One region of the Nesterenkonia halotolerans genome, then DNA from elsewhere that is predicted to be linked to it. Evidence: predicted binding sites of a transcription regulator. Region 1 holds the regulator's gene; the other holds the start of a gene.
The links. The regulator HrcA, encoded in region 1, represses chaperone genes, less so after heat shock. The targets are predictions, from matches to a motif close to TTNGCACTCGNNNNNNNCGAGTGCNAA.

Region 2: groL (chaperonin GroEL) is a predicted target of HrcA. The motif match lies at 1,228-1,254, and genes of this name have one in related genera.

The regions. Positions count from the first base shown of each region.
Region 1 covers NZ_JADBEE010000001.1:596,898-602,077, reverse strand. Annotated here, with positions in the region: gene hemW (radical SAM family heme chaperone HemW) at 1-516, shown strand, start outside; gene H4W26_RS02765 (DUF4870 domain-containing protein) at 548-979, opposite strand; gene H4W26_RS02760 (DUF3097 domain-containing protein) at 1,112-2,002, opposite strand; gene hrcA (heat-inducible transcriptional repressor HrcA) at 2,069-3,094, shown strand; gene dnaJ (molecular chaperone DnaJ) at 3,107-4,228, shown strand; gene H4W26_RS02745 (16S rRNA (uracil(1498)-N(3))-methyltransferase) at 4,230-5,012, shown strand; gene H4W26_RS02740 (PhoH family protein) at 5,037-5,180, shown strand, end outside.
Region 2 covers NZ_JADBEE010000002.1:26,128-28,926, reverse strand. Annotated here, with positions in the region: gene groL (chaperonin GroEL) at 1-1,032, opposite strand, end outside; gene H4W26_RS10270 (lipid II:glycine glycyltransferase FemX) at 1,291-2,526, shown strand; gene pcaC (4-carboxymuconolactone decarboxylase) at 2,581-2,799, opposite strand, start outside.

The DNA.
Region 1 (5,180 bases):
CTGCTCACCGAGGAGGTCCTCGGTGCAGCCGGCTTCGACTGGTACGAGGTCTCCAACTTCTCCACGAGCAGGGCGACCCGGTCAGCGCACAACCTGAACTACTGGGTGGACTCCGACTGGTGGGGCGCCGGCCCAGGGTCGCATTCACACATGGCGGGGCTCCGCTGGTGGAACGTCAAGCACCCCGCGGCCTACGCGCAGCGCCTGAGCAGCGGGACGACTCCGGGCCACGGACGTGAAGAGCTCCAGGACGAGGACAAGGTCCTCGAACACCTGATGCTGCGGCTGAGGCTGGCCGACGGACTGGACATCGCGGAGTACAACGAGCTGCCAGAGCTGGCGCGCACCCAGGGCGAGCAGATTACCCCCGCCACCATGGACTCCCTGGTCCAGGACGGACTGATCAGCGCTCAGGCGGCTGCGCCGACGGCCGATCACCGTGAGGGCCGGGCAGTGCTGACCCTGCGCGGGAGGCTGCTGGCGGACGCGGTGACGCGACGCCTCGCCCCTGAGTGAGAGCCACCGAGCGGCTCGGTGAGTGAGCGCCTCAGTGGATGAGGCGCAGGTTCATCGGGTAGCGGTACGGCCGTCCCTTGTTGCACTGGATCCCGGCCACCAGGCCGGAGAGCGTCATGTAGACCCACAGCAGCACGGCGATGATGCCGAAGACCCAGCCGATGGCGGGGATCAGCGCCAGGATGTAGCAGGCGAGCATCACTGCGGTCACCGGGAGGGTGAAGTTCAGCGCCTCCTTGGACTCCTGGGCGGTGAACGGACCCCGGTCGCGGTAGACCAGGTAGATCGCCAGGGCCGGGAAGCAGCCGATGAGCGCGCCGAAGTGGGCCAGTGTGGCCCAGCGGCGGTCCTCGGCAGGGGTCAGGGGAGGTGCTGCGGCAGCAGAGCCCTTCAGGCGCTCGGAGGAATCCGATCTGGCGTACTGCCTCGATCGGTCGCCCTGGGGTTCCTGGTTATGCGCCACTTCACCTCCGTGATTCAGGTGTCAGACTCTCGTACACCTACATGCTTCAGGTGTGAATTCTAGCGAATCTCCCTGGATGGACACTGGCCTCGGGCTGCGTGTCGGAGTCTCATTGGACACAACGGCTCGTGCTCAGTCCTCCACTGTGACGAAGTCGATGAGCTCCTCGACCCGCCCCAGCAGCGAAGGTTCCAGATCGGCGTAGCTGGTGACCTGACCGAGAATCCGTTTCCATCCCTGGGCGATGTCACGCTGCTGGGCATGTGGCCAGCCCAGCGCCTTGAGCGTGCCGACCTTGATGTCCTCGCTGCGCGGGATGTCGGGCCAGCGCTGCAGACCGAGCAGGTGCGGCTTCACCGCCTGCCAGACATCCACATAGGGGTGTCCGAGCACCAGCAGGTTTCCTCTGGCCCCCGAGGCCTGCATCGCCTCCCGGGCGATCCGTGTCTCTTTTGACCCCGGAACGAGATGGTCCAGCAGCACGCCCACCCGGCGTCGCGGGCCGGGCTGAAACTCACGGACCGCCGCGAGCAGGTCATCGGCGCCGTGCAGCGGCTCCACGACGATACCCTCGATCCGCAGGTCCTCGCCCCACACCTTCTCGACCAGCTCCGCGTCGTGGGTGCCTTCGACCCAGATGCGTGAGGCCCGGGCCACGCGTGCCCGCACATCTGCCACCGCCACGGAGCCTGACGCGGTGCGCGTGGGCACGGGGGCCGCGGCGCGCGGCGTCGGGGGAGTCAGCTCGACCGGCTGGCCCTCATAGAGGAAGCCGTACCCCAGGGGGAAGGAGCGGATCTTTCCCCTGCGGTCCTCCAGGCTCACCACGCGCACGCCGCCGGAAGCCTCGACGGAAACCACTGCGCCGACCCAGCCTGACTCGACCTCCTCGATCACCGTGCCAGGGTCCGCTGGGAGCGGCTGGACCGTGATCTGCTGCGAAGCGCGCAGGCTCGAGAGGTCCTGCGCGCCCCACCCAGGTGAGGAGGAGGAACGTCTGCCGGGGAAGTGAGATGCGCTCATGGTCACCCATTGTAGAATTAGCACTTGTACTCATCGAGTGCCAGAGGTTCAGGAGGCCCGAGCAGCATGTCAGACACCCGCCGTCTGCAGGTCCTGCGTGCCATCGTCGAGGACTACGTCCAGACCCGGGAGCCGGTGGGCTCCCGCGCGCTGGTGGAGCGCCATGACCTGGAGGTGTCCCCCGCCACGATCCGCAACGACATGGCCCACCTCGAAGAGGAGGGTCTCATCGCGGCCCCGCACACCTCGGCCGGGAGGATCCCTACCGATCTGGGCTACCGCCGGTTCGTGGACAAGATCACCGAGGTGCGACCCCTCTCGGCGGCAGAGCGCCGGGCGATGGACACCCTGGTCGAGTCCGCCGACGATCATGACTCGATGCTGGAACAGACCGTGCGTCTGCTGGCCATGCTCACCAATCAGGTGGCCGTGATCCAGCATCCACAGCGCTCCACCGCGACTATCCGGCACATCGACGTCGTCTCCATGTCCCCGCACAAGGCGCTCACCGTCGTGATCCTCTCCTCGGGCAAGGTGGAGCAGCGCATGGTCACACTCGCGGATGCGATCGGTGACGACTCGCTGCACCGGCTGGGCCAGGTGCTCTCGAACGAACTCTTCAACCGCCGGATCTCCACGCTTCCGCTGCCTGTGGATACCCTGATCAGCCGCGTGGAGCCGGTGCTGCGTCCCTCGATGGCGGTGATCGCGCAAGCGGTGGAGACCATCCTGGAGTCGGGCCGCGTAGATCGCATCATCATGGCCGGGACTGCTAACCTCGCCAGGTCGGGCCGCGACCTCGGGCCCTCCATCGGTCCCATCCTTGAAGCGCTTGAGGAACAAGTCGTGCTGCTTCGGTTGTTGACCGAGATGGAGCAGGACCGGCGAGGCCTCTCGATCCGGATCGGTCACGAGACGAGTCACGACTCGCTGGTCGAGACCGCCGTCGTCGCTGCCGAGTACGGCACCCATGCAGGTGCCGAGGGCGCCAAGCTCGGCGTCGTCGGTCCTACCCGCATGGACTACGGCTCCACAATGTCCGCAGTGCGCGCCATGGCGCGCTACCTGTCCCGAATTCTTTCCGAAGGGTGAACGTCTACGAAGATGACGACTGACTACTACGAAGCGCTCGGCGTCAGCCGTTCGGCGTCGACCGAAGAGATCAAGAAGGCCTACCGCAAACAGGCCCGCAAGCTCCACCCTGACGTGAACCCCTCCGAGGACGCCGCCGAGCAGTTCAAGGTGCTCGGCCGCGCCTACGAGGTGCTCTCGGATTCGCAGAAGCGGCAGAACTACGACGCGACCGGTGACGAGAACGGCCGCTCCGGCTTCCCCGGCGGCGGCGCCGGCGGAGGGTTCGGCGGATTCGGCGACATCTTCGAGACCTTCTTCGGCGGGGGAGGCGGAGGCCCCGCCTCCCGCACCCGCCGCGGCCAGGACTCGCTGATCCGCGTGCGCATCGACCTGCGCGATGCGGTCTTCGGGACCACCAAGGAGGTCGAAGTCGAGACGGCCGTGACCTGCACCGTCTGTGACGGCTCCTGCTCACGTCCGGGCAGCTCGCCGACCACCTGCCCGGACTGCCATGGCCAGGGTCAGGTGCAGCGCCCCATGCGCTCGATCCTCGGCACCGTCATCCAGACCCAGACCTGCGCGCGCTGCGCCGGGTTCGGCAGCATCATCGAAGATCCCTGCCAGGAGTGCGATGGTCAGGGCCGGGTCCGTGAGCGCAAGTCGCTCAAGGTCAAGGTTCCCGCCGGCGTCGACCGCGGCAACCGGATCCACCTGGCCGGCGAGGGAGAGGCCGGCCTGGCCGGCGGACCCTCCGGCGACCTGTTCATCGAGGTGGAGGTCAAGCCGCACGAGGTCTTCACCCGCCGGGGCAACGATCTCCACGCCACCGTCTCGATCCCGATGACGGCAGCGGCGCTGGGCACCACGGTGGAGCTGGACACCTTCGACGGCGCCGAGGCGCTCACCGTGAAGCCGGGCACCCAGTCCGGCGAGGTCCTCACGCTCAAGGAGCGCGGCGTCACGCACCTGCGCGGCGGCGGTCGCGGCGCGCTGAAGGTGCACCTGAAGGTGGAGACCCCGACCAAGGTCTCGGACCGTGAGGCCGAGCTGCTGCGGGAGCTCGCCGCCGAGCGCGGAGAAGAGCGCGGAGAGTCCACCACCGAGCACCGCGGCGTCTTCGCCAAGCTGCGGGAACGCTGGGACGCCCTCTGAGATGACAGCACCGCTGTTCCATCTCAGCCCCGAAGCGCTCGACGACGCCGGCCCAGGCGCCTCGATCGTGCTCTCCGGGGCTGAGGGGCACCATGCGGCCACCGTCATGCGGCTCAAGCCGGGAGAGCAGGTGATCCTCTCCGACACCGTGGGCAGCCGCGCCGAGGGGATCGTCCGCACCGCCGGTGCCGGGGAGCTGAGCGTGGAGATCATGCAGCTGACCCGGGAGCCGGTCCTCGAACCCCGGCTGGTCCTGGTCCAGGCGCTGGCCAAGGATCGCCGCGATCTGCAGGGTGTGGAGTCCGCCACCGAACTCGGTGTGGACGCCATCATCCCGTGGCAGGCCGAGCGATCGGTGGCCCGCTGGAAGGCCGGCCGGGAAGCCAAGAAGCACGCCGAATGGGTTGCCACGGTCACCAGCGCGGCGAAGCAGACCCGCCGCACCAGCATCCCCACCGTTCGCGCGCTGCACACCACTGCCCAATATCTGGAGACACTGAGCAGCACCGGGCCCCGGATCGCCACCATCGTGCTCCACGAGACCGATGAGACCCCCCTGGCCCAGGCGATCTCGGAGCACTGCGCGAATGAACCTGGACCGGAGGAGCTGCACCTGGTCATCGGGCCGGAGGGCGGGATCAGCGAGCGGGAGATCGAGCTGCTCACCGCCGCCGGTGCCCGGATCGCCCGACTGGGCCCCACAGTCCTGCGGTCCTCCACTGCAGGGCCGGCCGCACTCGCGGCCACCCAGCTGCTGCTGGGCCGCTGGGACTGGTCACACTGAGCACACCGCCTAGACTGAGGATCAATGACTGAGACTTCGCAGAACACGACAGGTTCATCGACCTCCACAGGAGAGAACCTGACCGGACCACCGATGTCCGGAGCGGCCCGTGGCGCCACCGCCGCCGCCGTCGGCAACATCGAGCGACAGGTGTACTTTGCCGACGCC
Region 2 (2,799 bases), on a different contig from region 1:
CACGCGTCCGGCGATCTCGTCGGCGTCGCCTGCACCTTCGACGATGGTGGTCTCGTCCTTGGTGACGACGACCTTGCGGGCGGTGCCCAGCAGCTCCAGCGTGGTGTTCTCCAGCTTCAGGCCCACTTCTTCGGCGATGACCTGACCACCGGTGAGGATGGCGATGTCGGCCAGCATGGCCTTGCGGCGGTCACCGAAGCCCGGTGCCTTCACGGCCACGGACTTGAAGGTGCCCTTGAGCTTGTTGACCACCAGTGCGGCGAGGGCTTCACCCTCGAGATCCTCAGCGATGACCAGCAGCGGCTTGCCGGACTGCATGACCTGCTCGAGCACGCCGATGACGTCCTTGACCGAGGAGATCTTGGAGTTGGCGATCAGGATGTAGGGGTCCTCCAGGACCGCTTCCTGACGCTCGGCGTCGGTGACGAAGTAACCGGAGAGGTAGCCCTTGTCGAAGCGCATGCCCTCGGTGAGCTCCAGCTCGAGCCCGAAGGTGTTGGACTCCTCGACGGTGATGACACCTTCCTTGCCGACCTTGTCCAGCGCCTGAGCGATCAGGGCGCCGATCTGCGGATCAGCGGCGGAGATCGATGCGGTGGCAGCGATCTGCTCCGTGGTCTCGATCTCCTTGGCGGACTTGAACAGCTCGGCGGTGACGGCCTCGACGGCCTTGTCGATGCCGCGCTTGAGCGCCATCGGGTCAGCGCCGGCGGCGACATTGCGCAGGCCCTCTTTGACCAGGGCCTGGGCGAGGACGGTGGCGGTGGTGGTGCCATCGCCAGCGACGTCGTCGGTCTTCTTCGCGACCTCCTTGACCAGCTCGGCGCCGATCTTCTCGTAGGGGTCGTCCAGCTCGATCTCCTTGGCGATGGAGACGCCGTCGTTGGTGATCGTGGGGGCACCCCAGGACTTCTCCAGCACGACGTTGCGGCCGCGGGGACCCAAGGTGACCTTGACGGCATCGGCGAGGACGTTCAGTCCGCGCTCGAGGCCGCGGCGGGCCTCTTCATCGAATGCAATAGTCTTTGCCATAGTGGCGCGTGTCCTTCCTGGACTCGGCTTGTCTCAAGCCGTGGTGTGTGACTGTCAGACGTGTTCGCGTCTGCTGGGTCGAACCATTCCAGGTGCCCGCGACGGACGGCCGTTCCCGCGTCACCGGGAACATCTGTGTGGCCTCACCTGCTCAGGTTCCTCTAGCAGTCTCGACACGAGAGTGCTAGTCAATTTTTAGCACTCTCCCCTGGTGAGTGCAAACCCCTGAGCCCACGGCGCAGACGGTACGCTGGGGTGGTGATTGAGCAAACAGATTCCGGCGCTGCCGCTGCGTACGACGTTCGCCCGATCAGCGCGGAGGAGCACACGCGCTTCCTTGCTGATCAGGCCCTGTCGTCCTTCCTGCAGAATCCGCGATGGCCTGAGGTGAAACGGGAGTGGGAGTCACAGAGCCTCGGCCTCTTCGACCCCTCGGCCCCCGCCGATGCGTCGCCGGTGGCCGCCGCCCTGGTGCTCTTCCGTCGTCTTCCGATCCCCGCCGCCGTGCCGGTGCTCGGTGGCAAGGGGCTCGCCTACATGGCCGAGGGACCGGTGATGAAGTCCGGCACCGCCGACCTGCACCGCATCCTTCCGCCGCTGATCGAGCACCTGAAGTCCTCCGGGGCGTTCCTGGTCCGCGTGGGGCTGCCCGGAGTGCTGCGCCGCTGGGAGGCCAAAGAGGTCCGGCGGGCGCTGGCCGCCGGGGAGAACACCAGCATCTCCGAGCTGACACCCCTGGACACCGGTGTGCCCGGATCCGTGGCAGCCGGCTCCAGCACGGTGGGGTCCACCCAGACCGAGACCTGGCAGCAGCAGCTCAGCGAGCTCGGCTTCCAGCCCCCGGCCCCCAGCACCGACTTCGAGGCCGGGCAGCCGCAGTTCCAGGCGCGCATCCCGCTGACCGACGAGCAGGGCGAGTCCCTGCCGATCGACGAGGTCCTGGCCCGGATGGACCAGTCCTCGCGCCGACAGACCAAGAAGTCCACCCGCTCCGAGCTGAGCATCCGCGTGGGTGACGAGTCAGACCTCCCCGCCTGGCAGAAGCTCTACACAGAGACCGCTGAGCGTGACGGCTTCACCGGCCGGCCGCTCTCCTACTTCCAGAACATGCACCGGGAGCTCAACGCCTCACCCCTGAGCCAGTGCACGCTCTACCTCGCCCACTTCGAGGATCAGCTTCTCGCCGCCGCCATCTATGTGCGGCAGGGTGAGTTCGCCTGGTACGTGTATGGAGCCTCCTCCGGGGAGGAGCGCAAACGCTATGCCCCGCGGGCGCTGCAGCTGCGTCAGATCGAGGACTCCCTGGAGGCCGGCTGCCACTGGTATGACCTGGGCGGGCTCAGCCCCTCGCTGGATCCGGAATATCCGCTGGCCGGACTGACCCGCTTCAAGACCACGATGGGCGCGGATGTGGTCCAGACCCTCGGCGAATGGGACTACCCGGTCAACCCGCTGCTGGCGAAGGCCTTCTCCGTCTACATGGCCCGCCGCTGAACAGCGGCAGGCTCATCCTGAGGCGGAGCGCCCCGCCTCGGGAGGAGCTGCTCCTCACGAGCCGGGGCGCTCCTCCTCGAGCACGCGGCGACCGATGCTGAACGCCGTGTTCGCCGCGGGCACCGAGCAGTAGATCGCGGACTGGAGGAAGACCTCTTTGATCTCATCCTCCGTGAGTCCATTGCGCAGCGCGGCACGGATATGCATCTCCAGCTCTTCCCAGTAGCCTCCGGCGATCAGCGCCGTGAGCGTGATCGCCGAACGCGTGGGGCG